2 regions of the Pseudarthrobacter sp. B907 genome follow, and region 1 is predicted to be linked to the other one. Evidence: riboswitches for the same ligand, from Rfam matches in the RefSeq annotation. Region 1 holds a riboswitch; the other holds the start of a gene.
The links. Region 1 has a riboswitch for cyclic di-AMP ahead of ABLI39_RS08850 (NlpC/P60 family protein). Riboswitches for the same ligand answer to the same signal wherever they lie in the genome.

Region 1 (7,889 bases):
GTGTTCCTGGTCAACACCGTCACGTTCCTGGCGCTGCTCCTGAGCCTGGCCAAGATCCCCGGAGCCTCGCTGCGGCAGCTGCCCCGGGCGCCGGCGGGCAAGGGGCGGATCCGCGAGGGCCTGCGGTATGTGCGCTTCCGGCCGGACATTGGGGTGGTGCTGGTGGCGGTGTTCATCGTGGGGACCCTGGGACTGAACTTCGTCCTCTTTATTGCGGCCATGGTCGGCACGGAATTTGGCCTGGATGCCGGCGCTTTCGGCCTGATGAATTCGATCATGGCGATCGGTTCGGTCGCCGGCGCGCTGCTCTCGGCCGGGCGGGGCCGGCCGCGGATGCGCGTGATCTTCGGGGCGGCCGGCGCCTTCGGCCTGACCTCCGGCCTCGCGGCGCTGGCGCCCGACTACTTCTGGTTCGGTGTGGCCCTGGTGCCGGTGGGCCTCTTCGCGATCACCATGATGACCAGCGCCAATGGCTACGTCCAGACCACCACGGATCCGGTGATGCGCGGGCGGGTGATGGCGTTGTACATGGCGATTTTTATGGGCGGCACCCCGATCGGCGCCCCGCTGGTGGGGTGGGTGGCCAATGTGGCCGGGGCCCGCTGGTCCATGGGCGTGGCCGCGGCCTCGGGCGTGGCCGCGGCCGTGATCGGCATGGTCTGGATCGTCCGGGCGAAGCAGCTGCGGATCGCCTTCAACCGCCGAGCCCGCGGGCTGCGCTACTTCCGGGTCGTCCCTGCCGCCGGCCGGGAGGATGCCAGCGAACACACCGACGGCGCCGGCCGGAAGGTTCACGATGACCCGGACGGCGCCGTCGAGCGCTGACGCGTCCCTGCCAGGGGACGCCGGCGGCGCTACTGCTTGAGTTCGCCCACGACGAAGTCGATGCACTCCAGGAGCGCGGACACGTCGTCGGGCTCGATCGCCACGAAGGTGGCGATGCGCAGTTGGTTGCGGCCGAGCTTGCGGTACGGCTCGGTGTCCACGATGCCGTTGGCGCGCAGGACCTTGGCGACGGCCGAGGCGTCAATCGAATCGTCGAAGTCGATCGTGGCGATCACGTTGGACCGGTCCTCGGCCCGGGCCACAAACGGCGTGGCATAGGGGGAAGCCTCCGCCCAGCGGTAGATGCGGCCGGCCGAGTCGGCGGTCCGCGCGGCAGCGAAGTCGAGACCGCCGTTGGCGTTGAGCCACTGCACCTGCGCATCCAGGGTCACTAGGGTGGCCAGGGCCGGGGTGTTGTAGGTCTGGTTCAGCCGTGAATTGTCGATTGCGGTCTGGAGATCGAGGAAGTCCGGGATCCAGCGGCCGCTGGCCTTAACCCGGGCGGCACGCTCGAGGGCAGCCGGGGAAAACAGCCCCAGCCAGAGTCCGCCGTCGGAGGCGAAGTTCTTCTGCGGGGCGAAGTAGTAAACGTCAGCCTCGGCCACGTCCACGTCCAGGCCGCCGGCCGCGGAGGTGGCGTCGACCAGGACCAGGGAGCCTTCGTCGGCGCCCGGCACGCGCCTGACCGGGGCAGCAACACCGGTGGACGTCTCGTTCTGAGGCCAGGCGTATACATCGACGCCGGCCTCGGCCCGGGCCTCGGGGCGGGTGCCCGGCTCGGAGGTGATAATCGAGGATTCGGCCAGGAACGGCGCCTTGTTGGTGGCGGCGGCGAACTTCGAGCCGAACTCGCCGAAGGACAGGTGCTGTGCCTTGTTCTTCACGAGGCCGAAGCTGGCGATGTCCCAGAACGCGGTGGAGCCGCCGACGCCGAGGATGACCTCATAGCCGTCGGGGGCGCGGAAGAACTCGCTGAGCCCGCTGCGGACCGACCCCACGAGGTTCTTGACCGGAGCCTGCCGGTGCGAGGTGCCCAGCAGCGTCTCCGACGCCGCCGAAAGGGCCTGGATCTGCTCCGGCCGGACCTTCGACGGGCCGGCGCCAAAGCGGCCGTCCTTGGGCAGAAGGTTCGCGGGAATGGTGATGCTGGTGTCGCTCACAGTGGCTCCAATTGTCGGCTGGGTGCGTGGCGTGGCCCGGGCGGATGGTGCGTGGGCTGCGGCCGGGGACCTGACCTTATTCTGCCCGACGGTCCTCGGCAGGAGGGAAAATCGTCCGTCATAGTCCGGTCACTGAGACGGCCCGGGCGGGGCTGCCCGGGCGGGAGGCCGCAGATTATCCGGAGTAATTCAAAATAGGCTAGGCTGTGCGGTGATGTACGGCGGATCTCGCCGGGGCGCATCCTGCACGCGGTACGGTGGGAATGACGCAAGGACGGCGCTCGAGGAGCTGAGCTGAATGACGGATCTGATCGATACCACCGAGATGTATCTCCGGACCATCCTGGAACTTGAAGAAGAAAACATCGTCGCCCTCCGCGCCCGCATCGCCGAACGGCTCCGCCACTCCGGTCCCACCGTGTCCCAGACCGTCGGCCGGATGGAACGCGACGGCCTGGTGGTTGTCTCCGGCGACCGGCACCTTGAGCTGACCGACGCGGGGCGCAAGCGCGCCATCGAGGTGATGCGCAAGCACCGGCTGGCCGAGCGGCTCCTGGCCGACGTGATCGGACTCGATTGGGCCTACGTCCACGAGGAAGCGTGCCGCTGGGAGCATGTGATGAGCGAACGGGTTGAACGGCGCATCTTCGAAATGCTGGACCACCCCACCGTGTCCCCGTACGGAAATCCGATTCCCGGGCTCGCGGACCTGGGCGGTCTCCCGCCGTCGGAGGCCGCGGGCGGGGTCGTGAACCTGCTCGATGCCATGGCCGGCTACGGCGCTGACTCCCGGATCACCGTGAGCCGCCTCGCCGAGCCCATCCAGGTGGAACCGGAGCTGCTGGTGCAGCTCGACGAGGGCGGAATCCGGCCCGGCGCCCGGGTCTCGCTGGAACGCGTGGGGGAGTACATCTCGGTCCGGGTCCCCGATATCGAGGGCGCCCTTGAACTGCCTCCCGAGGTCGCGGCCCACGTCTTCGTTACGCTCGGGTAACTTGTCCGAACCGCCGTCCTGGGCGTGGGGGCCAAGTTGTGCACAGGGGAGATAACGAAATTATTACTGCCTGTCTTAATCGCCTATAGTTATGAACTGGCACTGATACTAAAGCGTTATCTGATCCGAAGCCGAGCTCTGCCAGCGGATCAGTAGGCGAGTCACCTTCTGGCAGAGGCGGGGGAACCACTACCGGCTGTTGATCCAACAGCCTTGGGGTGAAGTCCGCTAGCGGCAAGCAATCTCCATGAGGCCTCCCTTGGATGCCCCTGTGTCTGGATGCTTGCACCGGCGGACCGGGTCTTTGATCTCTCTGACCCGAATCCGACAGCTAACTTCGCAGGCTATCCAGAGAGGAACCGTAGTTGACCACCGAGACCGTCAGGGGCCGCCGTCGTGCGACCGGTCCCGCTCCGGAGCCGCGCCCGGCCGCCGTCGTAACCGCCGGGCGCCCGCGTGACGCGCACCGCGACGAACGCCGCGGCCGGCGCAGTGCGTTCCGTCAGATAACCGACTTTGCCGCTGTCAGCGGCGTCGGGCAGAAAGCCGGCATCGCCCTGGCGGCCACCGGCCTGGTCCTCACCTTCACAGTCCCGGCCACCGGCCCAGTGATGGCCACCGACTCCACGGACTCCGCCAAGACCGGCTCGGTTTCCGCCGCGGCGCAGCCCGAAGTCAAGGCCTCCGCTGCCCAGATTGACTTCAACCGCACAGCCGTCACCACCAAGGGCGACCCGGACGGCAAGCTGAAGCAGCTGCTCAGCGCCCAGTCCGCCAGCACGATCACCCGGGCGGCCTCGGCCGGCAGCCTCGGCCACCCGCTGGACACGATGGTCACCGCCTCGCCCTTCGGCTATCGGATCAGTCCCATCACGGGCGCCGTCGGGGAATTCCACCGCGGGCAGGACTACGCCGCCCAGTGCGGCACCGCCGTGCATGCCGCGGCCAGCGGCACCGTAACCTTTACCGGCTGGCACCCCTACGGGGGCGGCAACCGCGTCGTGATCGACCATGGCAATGGCCTGGAGACCACGTACAACCACTTGTCGTCCTCCACTGTCCGCGTGGGCCAGCAGGTTTCCCGCGGCGACGTGGTGGCGATGAGCGGCACCACCGGCGCCTCCACCGGCTGCCACCTCCACTTCGAGGTGATGGTCAACGGGGAAGTCGTTGATCCGCTGGGCTGGCTCTAAGCCGAGCCGAGGGACCACTCGCATTTCTGTGACACGCCGTGATCTGAATGTGACATTGAGTCCCAACTGCTGTACCGTATGAAGCACGCCAACTTCTCCGAAGTTGGCGCTCTTGAGTGGATTGCCTAACTCTGCCACCGCTCAAGGTCCGTTCGCATGACATCGTCTGGCAGGGGCGGGGGAACCAATTTTGGTCTTCGCAAGAAGACCTTGGGGTTAAGTCGCAAAGCTTCCCAGGAAGCGGCGCGGCCGGGTGACTCCCATCCGAATCCGACAGCTCACCTCGTAGGCATTGGGAGAGGCTACTTTCGTGTCTTCACGCCACAATGCTGCGCGTTCTCGCGCTGGCGAGGCTCAGTTGAGCCCGCTGAACTCCATGCTCCGCGCTGCCCTTGTCGGCGCCCGGACTGGATCTCACAACGCAGTTCCCGCTTTTGGCGCGTCTTCGCAGTACACCCTTCGCTAAAGAAACCCGTTTCGGGGCGATCCGGCGTACCCCCAAGATGCCGGAGCGTCCTCAGTCCCGCCTGAATTGAGCGCGGACAAAAGGATCACGAAAGAGAGAACTGAATGACTACTCGTGCAACCATTGCACGCCACCGCGCGGAGGTCACCAAGACCAACTCGCTGGCTGTCATTGCTAAGGCCGTCGGCGACAACGCCGGTGGTATGGGTCGCCAGGCTGCGGTTATCGCTGCAGCCTCCGGCCTGGTGCTGACCAGCGGTATCGCAGCCAACGCTGCCGAGACCAACGTTCAGCGCGAGTCGACCTCCGCTTCCGCCCTGGAAGTGCAGTCCACCTCACCGGCCACGATCTCCGCGGCCTCCAGCATCGCGATCTCCTACGAGAAGCCCGCTGTTACCACCGCACCGGCCCCCGTCGAGGCTCCCAAGCCCGTCGTCAAGGTCAAGGAAGCTGCCGCTTCCACCGGCAACGCGGTGACCGCCTCCCTGGCCACGAAGGCTCCGGCTGCTGTCAGCGGCATGGGCGCTTCGATCGCCGCTGCTGCCTACGCGCAGATCGGTGTCTCCCAGGACTGCACCATGCTGGCCACCAACGCGCTGGCCGCAGTTGGCATCAACTACCACGGCTGGCCGGCAGGTTACCTGTCCCTGGGCCGCACCGTGAGCGCTGCTGAAGCTCAGCCGGGCGACCTCGCCTACTACCAGAACGGCGGCATGGGCATGGCCCACATCGCTGTTTACGTCGGCAACGGCATGGCCGTCCACGGCGGCTGGAACGGCGGAACCACCGCGCTGTACAGCGTCAACGTCGGCTCCGGCCCGGTCTTCATCCGCGTCGGCGGCTAAGACTGAATCCCGGCGCCCGCCGGAAGCATCGTGAAGGACCCCTGCCCGCGGCAGGGGTCCTTTGCGTTGCCCGGGGCGCGGTGCCGACCCGCCCCCGGACCCTGCGGCGGACCCAGCCGCGGGGGCGCGCCGAAACAAAATTCGGTAAACCGGGCCTGCCGTGTTTACTCTTGTGGTGTCGATCCATAGCCCGACCATGCACAGGGCAGCCGGCCCTCGTGCCCCTGGCGGGTGCGGCCGTGAAGAGGTATGCGGATGCGCACTCTCGTTCTGAATGCTGGATATGAACCGCTGGCGGTAGTCACCTTCCGCCGGGCGCTGGTCCTTGTGCTGACGGGGAAGGCCAGTGTGGTGGCCGAAGGCGACGATCCCGTGGTGGGCCCGCAGGATATCCTCGGCCGGCCCTCCGTGATCCTGCTGAACAGGTACATCAGGCCGCGCTACAACACTCTGACGGCGGTCAGCCGCAGGGGGGTGCTGCGCCGCGACAACCACCGCTGCGCCTACTGCGGCAAGGCGGCCCACACCATCGACCATGTCCAGCCCAAGTCCCGGGGCGGCGCGGATTCGTGGGAAAACCTCGTCGCCGCCTGCCTGCGCTGCAACAATGCCAAGGGGGACCATACACCCGGGGAAATGGGCTGGAAACTCGGCTTCCTTCCCGGCCCGCCCAAGGGCACCATCTGGCAGATCAAGGAGCTGGAGAAGCCCGCCCCGGCCTGGGACCCGTTCCTGCTTCCCGAAAAGGCACACTGAGCATCCCGGGCTGACGCCCGGCGCCCGCCGCGGCGGCTAGGCTGGGTGGGTGGAATTCGACGCCGTTATCCTCGCCGGGGGCAGGTCAACCCGCCTCGGCGGCGTGCCCAAGGCCCGGCTGACGGCAACCGGCACCAGCTTGCTGGACCTTACCCTCAAGGCGGCCGGCGGGGCCCGCCGGATCGTGGTGGTCGGGCCGGAACTGGGCGGCCTCCCGCCTCAGGTGCTTCGTTGCCGCGAGGAGCCCCCGTTCTCCGGACCCGCCGCCGCCATCGCCGCAGGCCTCGCGGCCCTGGCCGGAGAGCATGCCGGGGCCGGGGAGCAGGCAGCGGGTGGACCGGCGGCCCAGACCCTGGTGCTCGCCTGCGACATGCCGAGGGTCGCCGCCGCGGTCGGCGCCCTGCTGGCGGCGGCGGACGGCCCGGCCGAAGGTCCGGGCGGCGGCCGTGACGGGGTCATGGCAGTGGCGCCGGACGGACGCACCCAGCCCCTCGCCGGCCTTTATCGCACGGCCGCGCTACAACGCGCCGTCGGCGACGCGGCCCGGCGCAACGCCCTCGAGGGGGGCTCCGTCTTCGCCCTGCTTGCTAGTCTTGAACTGCGGACGGTTCCGGTTCCGCCGGGTTCCACTGACGACGTGGACACCTGGGATGACGCTTCCGCCCTGGGGGTATCAGACCCCGGTCCAGGCCGGTCCGGAAACGGGCGGCCGAATTCGACTTTGGAGGCAAACGGTGAAAAGCCAGGATGAGACGCTGGAGGACTGGTGCCGGGCACTGCTCCAGGCCCTGGAACTCGAGGACGTCGAAATCGACATCAACGAAGTGCTGGGGCTCGCCGGAGTTGCCGCGCACTCCGTCGTCCGACCCGCAGCTCCGCTGACGACCTTTATTGCCGGGTTCGCGGCCGGGCTGGCCTCCGGTTCCGGGCAGGCGCCGGACAGCGTGTCCATGCAAGCCGCCATGGGCGTGGCCCGGAAACTCGCGAAGGAATACGCCGCCGCCGAGGCACCCGGGGCATGACGCCTGAGCCGCCCAGCAGCAGTGCCGGCGCCGAGGACGGGGCCTCCGGGGACCCGGCCGAGGCTCCACACCGGCACCTCGCGCACGGCTGGCAGGAGGCACGGCAGCTGGCCTTCGACTGCGCCACCCCCATCCCGGCCGCGTCGGTGCCGCTCCGGCATGCCCTGGGACGGACGCTGGCGGAAGATCTGACGGCGCTGCACGACATGCCGCACTACGCCTCCTCGGCGATGGACGGCTGGGCCGTCAACGGCAGCGGACCCTGGATCCTCGCCGAACCCGGCCAGCGGCTGGCCCCGCACCAGGCAAGCCCGATCGCCACCGGCGGGCTGATCCCGGCGGGGGCAAAGGCCGTGCTCCGCAGCGAGAGCGGCGTGATCTCCCCGGACGAAGAGGGGCTGCCGGTCCTCAAACTCGGCGGCGGGGCCAAGCCCGGGGAACCGCGCAACGGTGACCACATCCGCAAAGCCGCGGAGGAGGCCGCCGCCGGCGACTTGCTCATCAAGGCAGGCGCGGTCCTTAACCCCGCACACCTGGCCCTGGCCGCCCTCGCCGGACACGACGCGCTGCCGGTCCTGGGCAAGGCCGTCGTCCGGCTCGTGTTCACCGGTTCCGAAGTCGTCAGCAG
Region 2 (7,889 bases), on a different contig from region 1:
CGGCTCCAGCGTCACCACCAGGGTGCAGTCCTCCAGCCGCCAGCCGTCGTCGCCCAGGCCTTGCAGGGCGCGGCGGGCGCGCAGCCGGGCCGCTGCCTCGCGGATGGCCACCATTTCGGCGTGCGCCGTCGGATCCCCGAGCGCTTCCCGCTCGTTGCGTCCAGTGCCGAGCACCGACCCGTCCGGGCCGATCACGACGGCGCCGATCGGCACGTCCGCGGTGGCCAGCGCCCGGCGCGCTTCGGCGAGGGCCAGGCCCATCCATTCCGCATGCCGGGGCTCGGGAGTAGTCATGGGTCAATGGTAGTTTCGATCCTAAGCAGGCTGTGCACCATCAAAGTGCACCGGGAAGTCGGGAGACAGCAGTGAGCACCAGGACTGAAAGCTGGCTGATGCGGCGCTGGGGCAAGTGGGTGGTGCCGTACGCCGCGCTGTGGATCACGATGCTGATCGGCGGCATCGTCATTGTCGCCCTGGCGCTCACCAGCGCGGAGGTCTATGACAACGTCGTGGACGACGCGGGCCTGGCCAACCTGGACAAGCCGATGCTCTCCTACATGGAGCAGCTGCGCAGTCCGGGCCTGGACTCCTTCGTCACCGGCTTCACCAACATCGGCGGCGGCATCGGCATGCCGATCCTGGCCAGCATCCTGACGGCGTGGCTGATCTGGGTCTCCCGGACCTGGCGGCCGCTGATCCTGATCGGAGGCGCCGCCGCCGTGTCGGTCACCGCCACGTCGCTCGGCAAGAAACTGATCGGCCGGACGCGTCCGGACCACGTCGACGCGGTGCCGCCCTACGAGACCTCGCCGTCGTTCCCCAGCGGCCACACCCTGAACACCACCGTGGTGATCGGGCTGGTGGTCTACCTCGCCTGCCTGCAGGTGAGACGCACGCTCGCCAGGGTCGGCTTCATCACAGCCGGTGCGATCTTCATCTTCGCCATGGGCATGAGCCGGGTCTACCTGGGCCACCACTGGATGACCGACGTGATCATCGGCTGGGTGATCGGGCTGGGCTGGGTGGGGATCGTGATTCTGGCCCACCGGCTCTTCCATGTGCTGAGGCACCGGGAACACACCGGCCCCGCACCGACATTCGACAACGAGGCCCACCTGCGCGACCCCGCCCCAGAGAGCAGCCTTCGCGGCGGAACGGGCGACGCCGATACCCCCGGCCCGGCGGGACGGTCCTCCACGTCCGGGTGATAGTTTTGACCCATGCGCACTCTCGTTGTGGACCACCCGCTGGTCGCCCATAAGCTCACCGTTCTGCGGGACAAGAACACCCCGTCCCCGGTCTTCCGCCAGCTCACTGAGGAGCTCGTCACGCTCCTTGCCTACGAGGCAACCCGCGACGTCCGCACCGAACCCGTGACCATCGAGACGCCGGTCAGCACCACGATCGGCACGGCGTTCACCAAGCCCACCCCGCTGGTGGTCCCGATCCTGCGCGCCGGTCTCGGCATGCTCGAGGGCATGACCAAACTGGTCCCCACGGCCGAGGTCGGCTTCCTGGGCATGGCCCGGGACGAAGAGACCCTGGACATCATCACCTACGCCGAGCGCCTCCCCGAGGACCTGACGGACCGCCAGATCTTCGTCCTGGACCCCATGCTGGCCACCGGCGGCACCCTGCGTGAAGCCATCAAGTTCCTGTTCAAACGCGGCGCCTCGGACGTCACGTGCATCTGCCTGCTGGCCGCCCCGGAGGGCCTGGCCAAGCTGGAAGAGGAACTCTCGGAGGCCAACGTGACGATTGTGCTGGCCTCGATCGACGAGAAGCTCAACGAGAAGTCCTACATTGTCCCCGGCCTGGGCGACGCCGGCGACCGCCTCTACGGCATCGCAGGCTAGCTCCGCGGCCGGTCAAGGGTTCCGGCGGACAGCGCCCGGGACTAGCCTGTGCCCATGGACTGGAAACTTGAACTCGTGTTTGTCCCGGTGTCCGACGTGGACCGGGCCAAGGATTTCTACGTCAACCAGGTGGGCTTCAACGCCGACTACGACGAGCGCCCCTCAGAAGGCATCCGCTTCGTCCAGCTGACCCCGCCGGGCTCCGGCTGCTCGATTGCGATCGGCGAGGGTCTCAACGATGCCCCGCCCGGCACCGCCCCGGGCCTCCAGCTGGTGGTCAATGACATCGAGGCCGCCCATAAGCAGCTCAAGGACAACGGTGTGGACGTCAGCGACATCGATGTCCAGGACTGGGGGCACTTTGTCTACTTCGCGGATCCCGACGGCAACAAATGGGGGGTGCAGTACCTCCCCGACCGGCCGAACGCGTAACCCGCCAGGGCGGCCGCTGCCAGGCGGCCCGGCCGCCGCGGGGGCAGGCGCACGCGAGGCCCCGGATTCATTGAATCCGGGGCCTCGCTTTCCGCCGGGGCCCGGGTGGCGGCTTTCTTAGTACCAGTTGTTCGCGTAGTGGAAGTTCAGGGCGCCGCACGGCGAGCCGTAGCGGTCCTGCACGTACTTCAGGCCCCAGTTGATCTGGGTCCGGTAGTTGGTGCGGTAGTCCGCGCCGGCGCTTGCCATCTTCTCGGCAGGCAGGGACTGGACCACGCCGTAGGCGCCGCTGCTGGGGTTCGTGGCGGTGGTCTTCCAGTCGGACTCCTTGGTCCACAGCTTCTGCAGGCACTGCATTTCGCTGGCGGCCCAGCCATGGGCGGGCAGCTGCGCGGCGGCATAGGCCTGCGCGCCGGCGGGATCGTCGATGGCGACCGGCTGCACCGGGACCGCGGCGGGAGCGGGAGCGGCCGGCGCGGGCGGGGCCGGGGGTGCCGGGGCCTCGGCCGGCTTGACCTCGGAGGCCTTGGCGTCCACGGTGCCGGTGGAGGGGGAGGCCGGGGAGTTGCTGCCGACCTGTTCGAACTCCAGCTTCTGCAACGACGCGTCCTTGGACGCGGCCTCCGTGTGGGCCGAGGTGTTGGAAGCCTGGCCCGCGGCGCCTGCGCCCAGCAGGACCGCGAGGGCGGTGGCTACCACGGCGGCGCGCTTGCCCTTGGTGCCGGGGCCGGAGCCAATCCGGGACAGGGCCGTGCGCTTGGCCGGCTCGGCGCGGTGGCGCGCGACGTCGGCTTCAGCTGTCTGTTTAGCGCCTTCTGGGCGCATGGGTACCTTGAATTCAGTCATGTTTGCCTCTCAACGCCTACGGAGTTAGCTGTCGGGTTCGGATGCAAAAAATCCGGCCGCACGGAATCTCAACGTGGCGGCTTAACCCCAAGGGTGCATGGATGGAGAATGCCCGGGAACTCTGGGTCCCCCGCCTCTGCCTAATCCATCGGAATCCGGGAAGCGGCAGAGTTTGGCGTCAAACCGGATATGCGGCCAGGTCGATGGCCGCACTCTAGAACGATACCGGACTTTCCCGCGAAAGTCACATTTAGGTAACGGCGGCCATAGTTGGCGGCGTGGTTGCTTGCTCCTACTATCCCGCCGCAGATGGCGCGGGGAGGCGGACGGTGAACTGCGTGCGGCCGGGCCGGGACGTGACAGCGACGGTGCCGCCGTGGGCTTCGACGATGGCCTGCACAATGGACAGCCCCAGGCCGCTGGTGCCCTCCGCCGTCGCGGCCGGAACAGGGGAGGTCAAGGGGGCGGCGGCTCCGCCGCGCACCCTCGCCGGGGCCGGTTCCGGCGCCGGAACTGCGACGACGGGTGCCGCGGCCGTGACAGGGTTCCGGCGGGACGCGTCCGCCCGGGCAAAGCGGCGGAACACCCGGTCCACGAATTCAGGGGCAATTCCGGTGCCGTTGTCCGTCACCGTGACGACCGCGCTGCCGTCGTCGGCGCACTTCACCCCCGTGGTCACGGTGGTGCCGGGTTTGGTGTGCTTGCGCGCGTTGGAGAGCAGGTTCGCGAGCACCTGGTGCAGCTGGGCGGCGTCACCCCGCACCACCACGGGCTCCTCGGCGAGCTCCAGCTGCCAGAGGCGGTCCGGGGCCATGACCTTCTCGTCGCTGACCGTCTCGATCGCGAGCTGCGAGAGGTCCACGTCGCTGAACTTCAGCGGCTGGCCCTCGTCGAGGCGGGCAAGCAGGAGCAGGTCTTCCACGAGGGTGGTCATCCGTTCCGACTGGCTCTGCACGCGGGCGAGGGATTTCTGGCCGTCCGGGGTGAAGTGCTCGGTCATACGCATCAGCTCCGTGTAGCCGCGGATGGCCGTCAGCGGGGTCCGCAGCTCGTGGGACGCGTCGGCAACGAACTGCCGCACCTTCATCTCGCTCTGCTGCCGCGCCTCCAGCGCGCTGGAAACGTTGTCCAGCATCTGGTTCAGGGCATAGCCCACGCTGCCCACCTCCGTGCCGGGATTGGCGGCCGCCTCCGGCACCCGCACCGCCAGGGCAACCTCGCCGGCGTCGAGCGGGAGGCGGGAGACCTTGGTGGCCACCTCGGACAGGTGCTCCAGCGGTTTCATGGTCCGCCGGATCAGCGCCGTTCCGGCCAGCCCGATCACCACCAGCCCGCCGGCGGAGACCAGGACCATCGTCCAGACCAGTGAAGCCAGCGTGTTCTGTTTGTCCTTCAGGGGCAGGCCGGTAACGATCACATCGCCGTACGGTGTCTGCGCCGCGACCAGCCGGTAGGCGCCGCTGGACAGGGTCCGGTCAACGGGGAGTGCGCCGGGGGTGAGCGCCAGCAGGACGCCGGCGTCGTCGGCGGAGAGCGCCTTCCGGGTGGCGTCGTCGGCGAGGAAGCCGGCGCTGGTGACGGCGTCTCCGAGGATCCGGGCGTTGAGGGTGCCCACCGCCTGGCCGCGTGCTTCCAGCGGATCCCGGCGCCCCTCGCCGTTGCCGGGGCCGGGACGGCCGAACTCCCGCGCCCGTTCGGAGGCCTGGTCCAGCTGGGAGTCCAGCTGTTTCGTCAGGAACAGATCCATCGAGGCGTAGCTGACCAGCCCGACGGCGCCGCAGATCGCAACGAGCAGGGCCATGGCGAGCAGGACCAGTCGTGTGCGCAGGTGCCAAGTGGACGGGCTGCGCCAGTCCCGGCCGGTGCCGGAGTCTCGGGCGGGAGTTGCCACGGACTAGTCCGCCGGTTTCAGGACATACCCGGCGCCGCGCACGGTGTGGATCATCGGCGGGTGGACCGCGTCGACCTTTTTGCGGAGGTAGGAGATGTAGAGCTCCACGATGTTGGCCTGGCCGCCGAAATCGTAGTCCCAAACGCGGTCCAGGATCTGCGCCTTGCTGACCACGCGTTTGGGGTTTTCCATTAGGTAGCGCAGCAGTTCGAACTGGGTGGCGGTCAGATGAAGTTCCTCCCCGGCGCGGGTCACTTCCCGGGTGTCCACGTTCAGGACGAGGTCCCCGACCACGAGCTCGGCGGTGTCCATGGCCGCGACGCCGGAGCGCTGGACCAGCCGGTGCAGCCGCAGCAGGACCTCTTCCATGCTGAACGGCTTGGTCACGTAGTCGTCGCCGCCCGCTGCCAGGCCGGTGATCCGGTCCTGGACGGCGTCCTTGGCGGTCAGGAACAACGCGGGGACCTCCGGCGCGAAGGCCCGGATCCGGCCCAGCAGTTCGACGCCGTCGAAGCCGGGGAGCATTACGTCCAGGACAAGCACGTCCGGGCGGAACTCTTTGGCGAGTTTCACCGCCGTCGGACCGTCCGCCGCCACCGCCACGGACCAGCCGGCCATCCTCAGCCCCATGCTCATGAGCTCCGAGAGGCTGGGTTCGTCATCCACTACCAGGGCGCGGATGGGGGAGCCGTCCGGGTGCGTGAGGTGGGGCAGGTTGTTGGTCATGGAGTGCGAGGTGGCCATGCGACAACTCTCCAATCCGGCAGTAGGGGATGGCTTTGGGGATCCTGTGCGCCAGCTGTGAATCACAGCTTAGCGAGCTGGACCAGTCGGTCCGCCGGATTTGGCCCTTGTCCGGCCCGCGGACGGGAAAGTTGCGGGCGTCCAGGGCCCCTGATTTTGCTGCCGCGCCTTACCGTGAACGATTTCCGGCCGACGAGGTGACGTGGCGAATAATCTTCGACAGAACCCGGGAACCGACCGTTCGTTCGGCAATAATAAAGCACACTTCCTTGACTCGCCAGAATTGTGACTTGCGCTACAAACTCCCGTTTTGTCTCACAATGCGGACTTTGGGGTCCATTGTTACTTGCTAGTTCTTATTGTTACGTTGCACACTTCAAATGTGAACAAGAACTCAACAGCACCTGCAGCCGCAGCTTCCTGGATCAGCGCACCAGCTGGTACCGAGATGCGCTGTTGTCGAATGCACGCCTAACTTCTCCACCCCAGAACGTTTCTAGGCATTCGCTCCCAGCCCAGCGTCGGGCGCCCCTCCCCAGTTCTCATTGCGGGGAACTTAAGCATTCGAGCCGCGATGACGGCCATTCACATTGAGGTAAGCATTCCATGTCAGTTGCATCCGGATACGTCCACATCTCCGTCCGTAACGCCAACAAGGCCGGCCAGGCATCCGGCCTTCGCCAGGGCTTTGGCGGCCGCCCGAGCTACGGCCCCGCGGGAGCAGGCAACAGCTTCCCCGCCCCCGGTTACGCCGCCCAGGGCTACAATCCCAACTCGTACGGACAGCTGCGCGCCGTCCCCGCCGCCGAGCTGGCCCCGGCCACCGCGCCGACTCCGGTGATCGCCCCCGGCAACGGCAGCCCGGTCCGCCCCGTGCCCAACGACAATGTGGCCCGCGGCTTTGTCCTTTACATGGGCATCGATGAGGAAACCGCCGCGGCTGCCGGGACCTCCATTGCCAAGCTGGCGCAGGAAATCCGCGCCTACGCCCAGTCGCTGGTCGCCGGCGCCGAAAGCTACGCCGCCGTCGCCGTCGCCCCGGCATCCGCCCCGGGGTCCGCGCTCGACGTCGTCCGCTCCACCTTCGGCGATCCGACCGCCGGCGCCCGCCAGCGCGCCGAGAACGCCCGGCTCCAGCAGCCGCAGGATCCGCGCCCGTCCGGTGTGCTGATCGACCTCGCCCGCCGTGAAGTGGCGCTCGACGGCGAATCGCTGAACCTGACGTTCAAGGAATTCGAGCTCCTCAACTACCTCGTGGAGAACGGCACCCGCACCGTGGGCCGCGATGAGCTGCTCGAGGGCCTGTGGCGCAATGCCGAAGAGGTTCCCAACGAGCGGACCATCGACGTCCACATCCGCCGCCTGCGTTCGAAGCTCGGACGCCTGGCCAACACCGTGCGGACCGTGCGCGGCCAGGGATACCGGTTCTACGAGCACCCCGAAGTCGTAGTCTGGGCCGCTCCGGAGTACTCCATCTAGCCTTAGCCTATTTGCGAAGCGCCTGTCCCTGGTGGGGGCGGGCGCTTTCGCTTTCGCGGCACGATCCCTCGGCGCCTGCGCTCGCGCCGCCGTCCCCTACCCTCGCAGGGCTCGGTCAGGGATCCGACGGCGGCGCTCACGCAATAACGGCGCTTTCGGGATGTGCCGCTGCGCTACAGCGCCCTCGCACCACGCTTTGGCCGCCTCGGATGGTCCGGGCGACGGAGTACGTGCCTCCGCGGCTGTTGGCCCTGTTGTGATTCCTTCCTTTGGGCGTAGTCTCGGTCCCGTCGATCCGACTATTGGGAGGAAACATGTCTGTTGCACGTATTACTACCCTGAGCGCCAATTCGAAGACCTCGTTTGATGCCGCCATTAAGGAGGGCGTCGACCGGGCCAACAAGACCCTGCGCAATGTCACGGGGGCGTGGGTGAAGGAGCAGAAGGTCGAAATCAGCGACGGCGCCGTCGTGGCCTGGCACGTGGTCCTCGAGGTGACCTTCGTCCTGGACGACTGAAGGGACTGAGGTGATGCGCGCCCGTGGCGGATCCGGGCCGCACTAGGATTGAGCCATGAGCGCGCATCACATCAAACGTCTGGTGCTCATGCGGCACGCCAAGGCCGACTGGCCCGGCGGCGT

Region 2: another riboswitch for cyclic di-AMP. It lies ahead of ABLI39_RS12795 (aggregation-promoting factor C-terminal-like domain-containing protein); the one in region 1 lies ahead of ABLI39_RS08850 (NlpC/P60 family protein).

The regions. Positions count from the first base shown of each region.
Region 1 covers NZ_JBEEQE010000008.1:20,351-28,239, forward strand. Annotated here, with positions in the region: gene ABLI39_RS08830 (MFS transporter) at 1-825, shown strand, start outside; gene serC (phosphoserine transaminase) at 855-1,985, opposite strand; gene ABLI39_RS08840 (iron-dependent transcriptional repressor DtxR) at 2,284-2,979, shown strand; cyclic di-AMP (ydaO/yuaA leader) riboswitch at 3,129-3,340, shown strand; gene ABLI39_RS08845 (M23 family metallopeptidase) at 3,345-4,172, shown strand; cyclic di-AMP (ydaO/yuaA leader) riboswitch at 4,320-4,478, shown strand; gene ABLI39_RS08850 (NlpC/P60 family protein) at 4,743-5,483, shown strand; gene ABLI39_RS08855 (HNH endonuclease) at 5,739-6,239, shown strand; gene mobA (molybdenum cofactor guanylyltransferase) at 6,289-6,990, shown strand; gene ABLI39_RS08865 (DUF6457 domain-containing protein) at 6,974-7,261, shown strand; gene ABLI39_RS08870 (molybdopterin molybdotransferase MoeA) at 7,258-7,889, shown strand, end outside.
Region 2 covers NZ_JBEEQE010000014.1:74,890-82,778, reverse strand. Annotated here, with positions in the region: gene ABLI39_RS12815 (nucleoside deaminase) at 1-294, opposite strand, end outside; gene ABLI39_RS12810 (phosphatase PAP2 family protein) at 393-1,208, shown strand; gene upp (uracil phosphoribosyltransferase) at 1,221-1,856, shown strand; gene ABLI39_RS12800 (glyoxalase superfamily protein) at 1,911-2,288, shown strand; gene ABLI39_RS12795 (aggregation-promoting factor C-terminal-like domain-containing protein) at 2,406-3,134, opposite strand; cyclic di-AMP (ydaO/yuaA leader) riboswitch at 3,133-3,322, opposite strand; gene ABLI39_RS12790 (sensor histidine kinase) at 3,430-5,025, opposite strand; gene ABLI39_RS12785 (response regulator transcription factor) at 5,029-5,769, opposite strand; gene ABLI39_RS12780 (winged helix-turn-helix domain-containing protein) at 6,376-7,248, shown strand; gene ABLI39_RS12775 (dodecin family protein) at 7,563-7,766, shown strand; gene ABLI39_RS12770 (SixA phosphatase family protein) at 7,822-7,889, shown strand, end outside.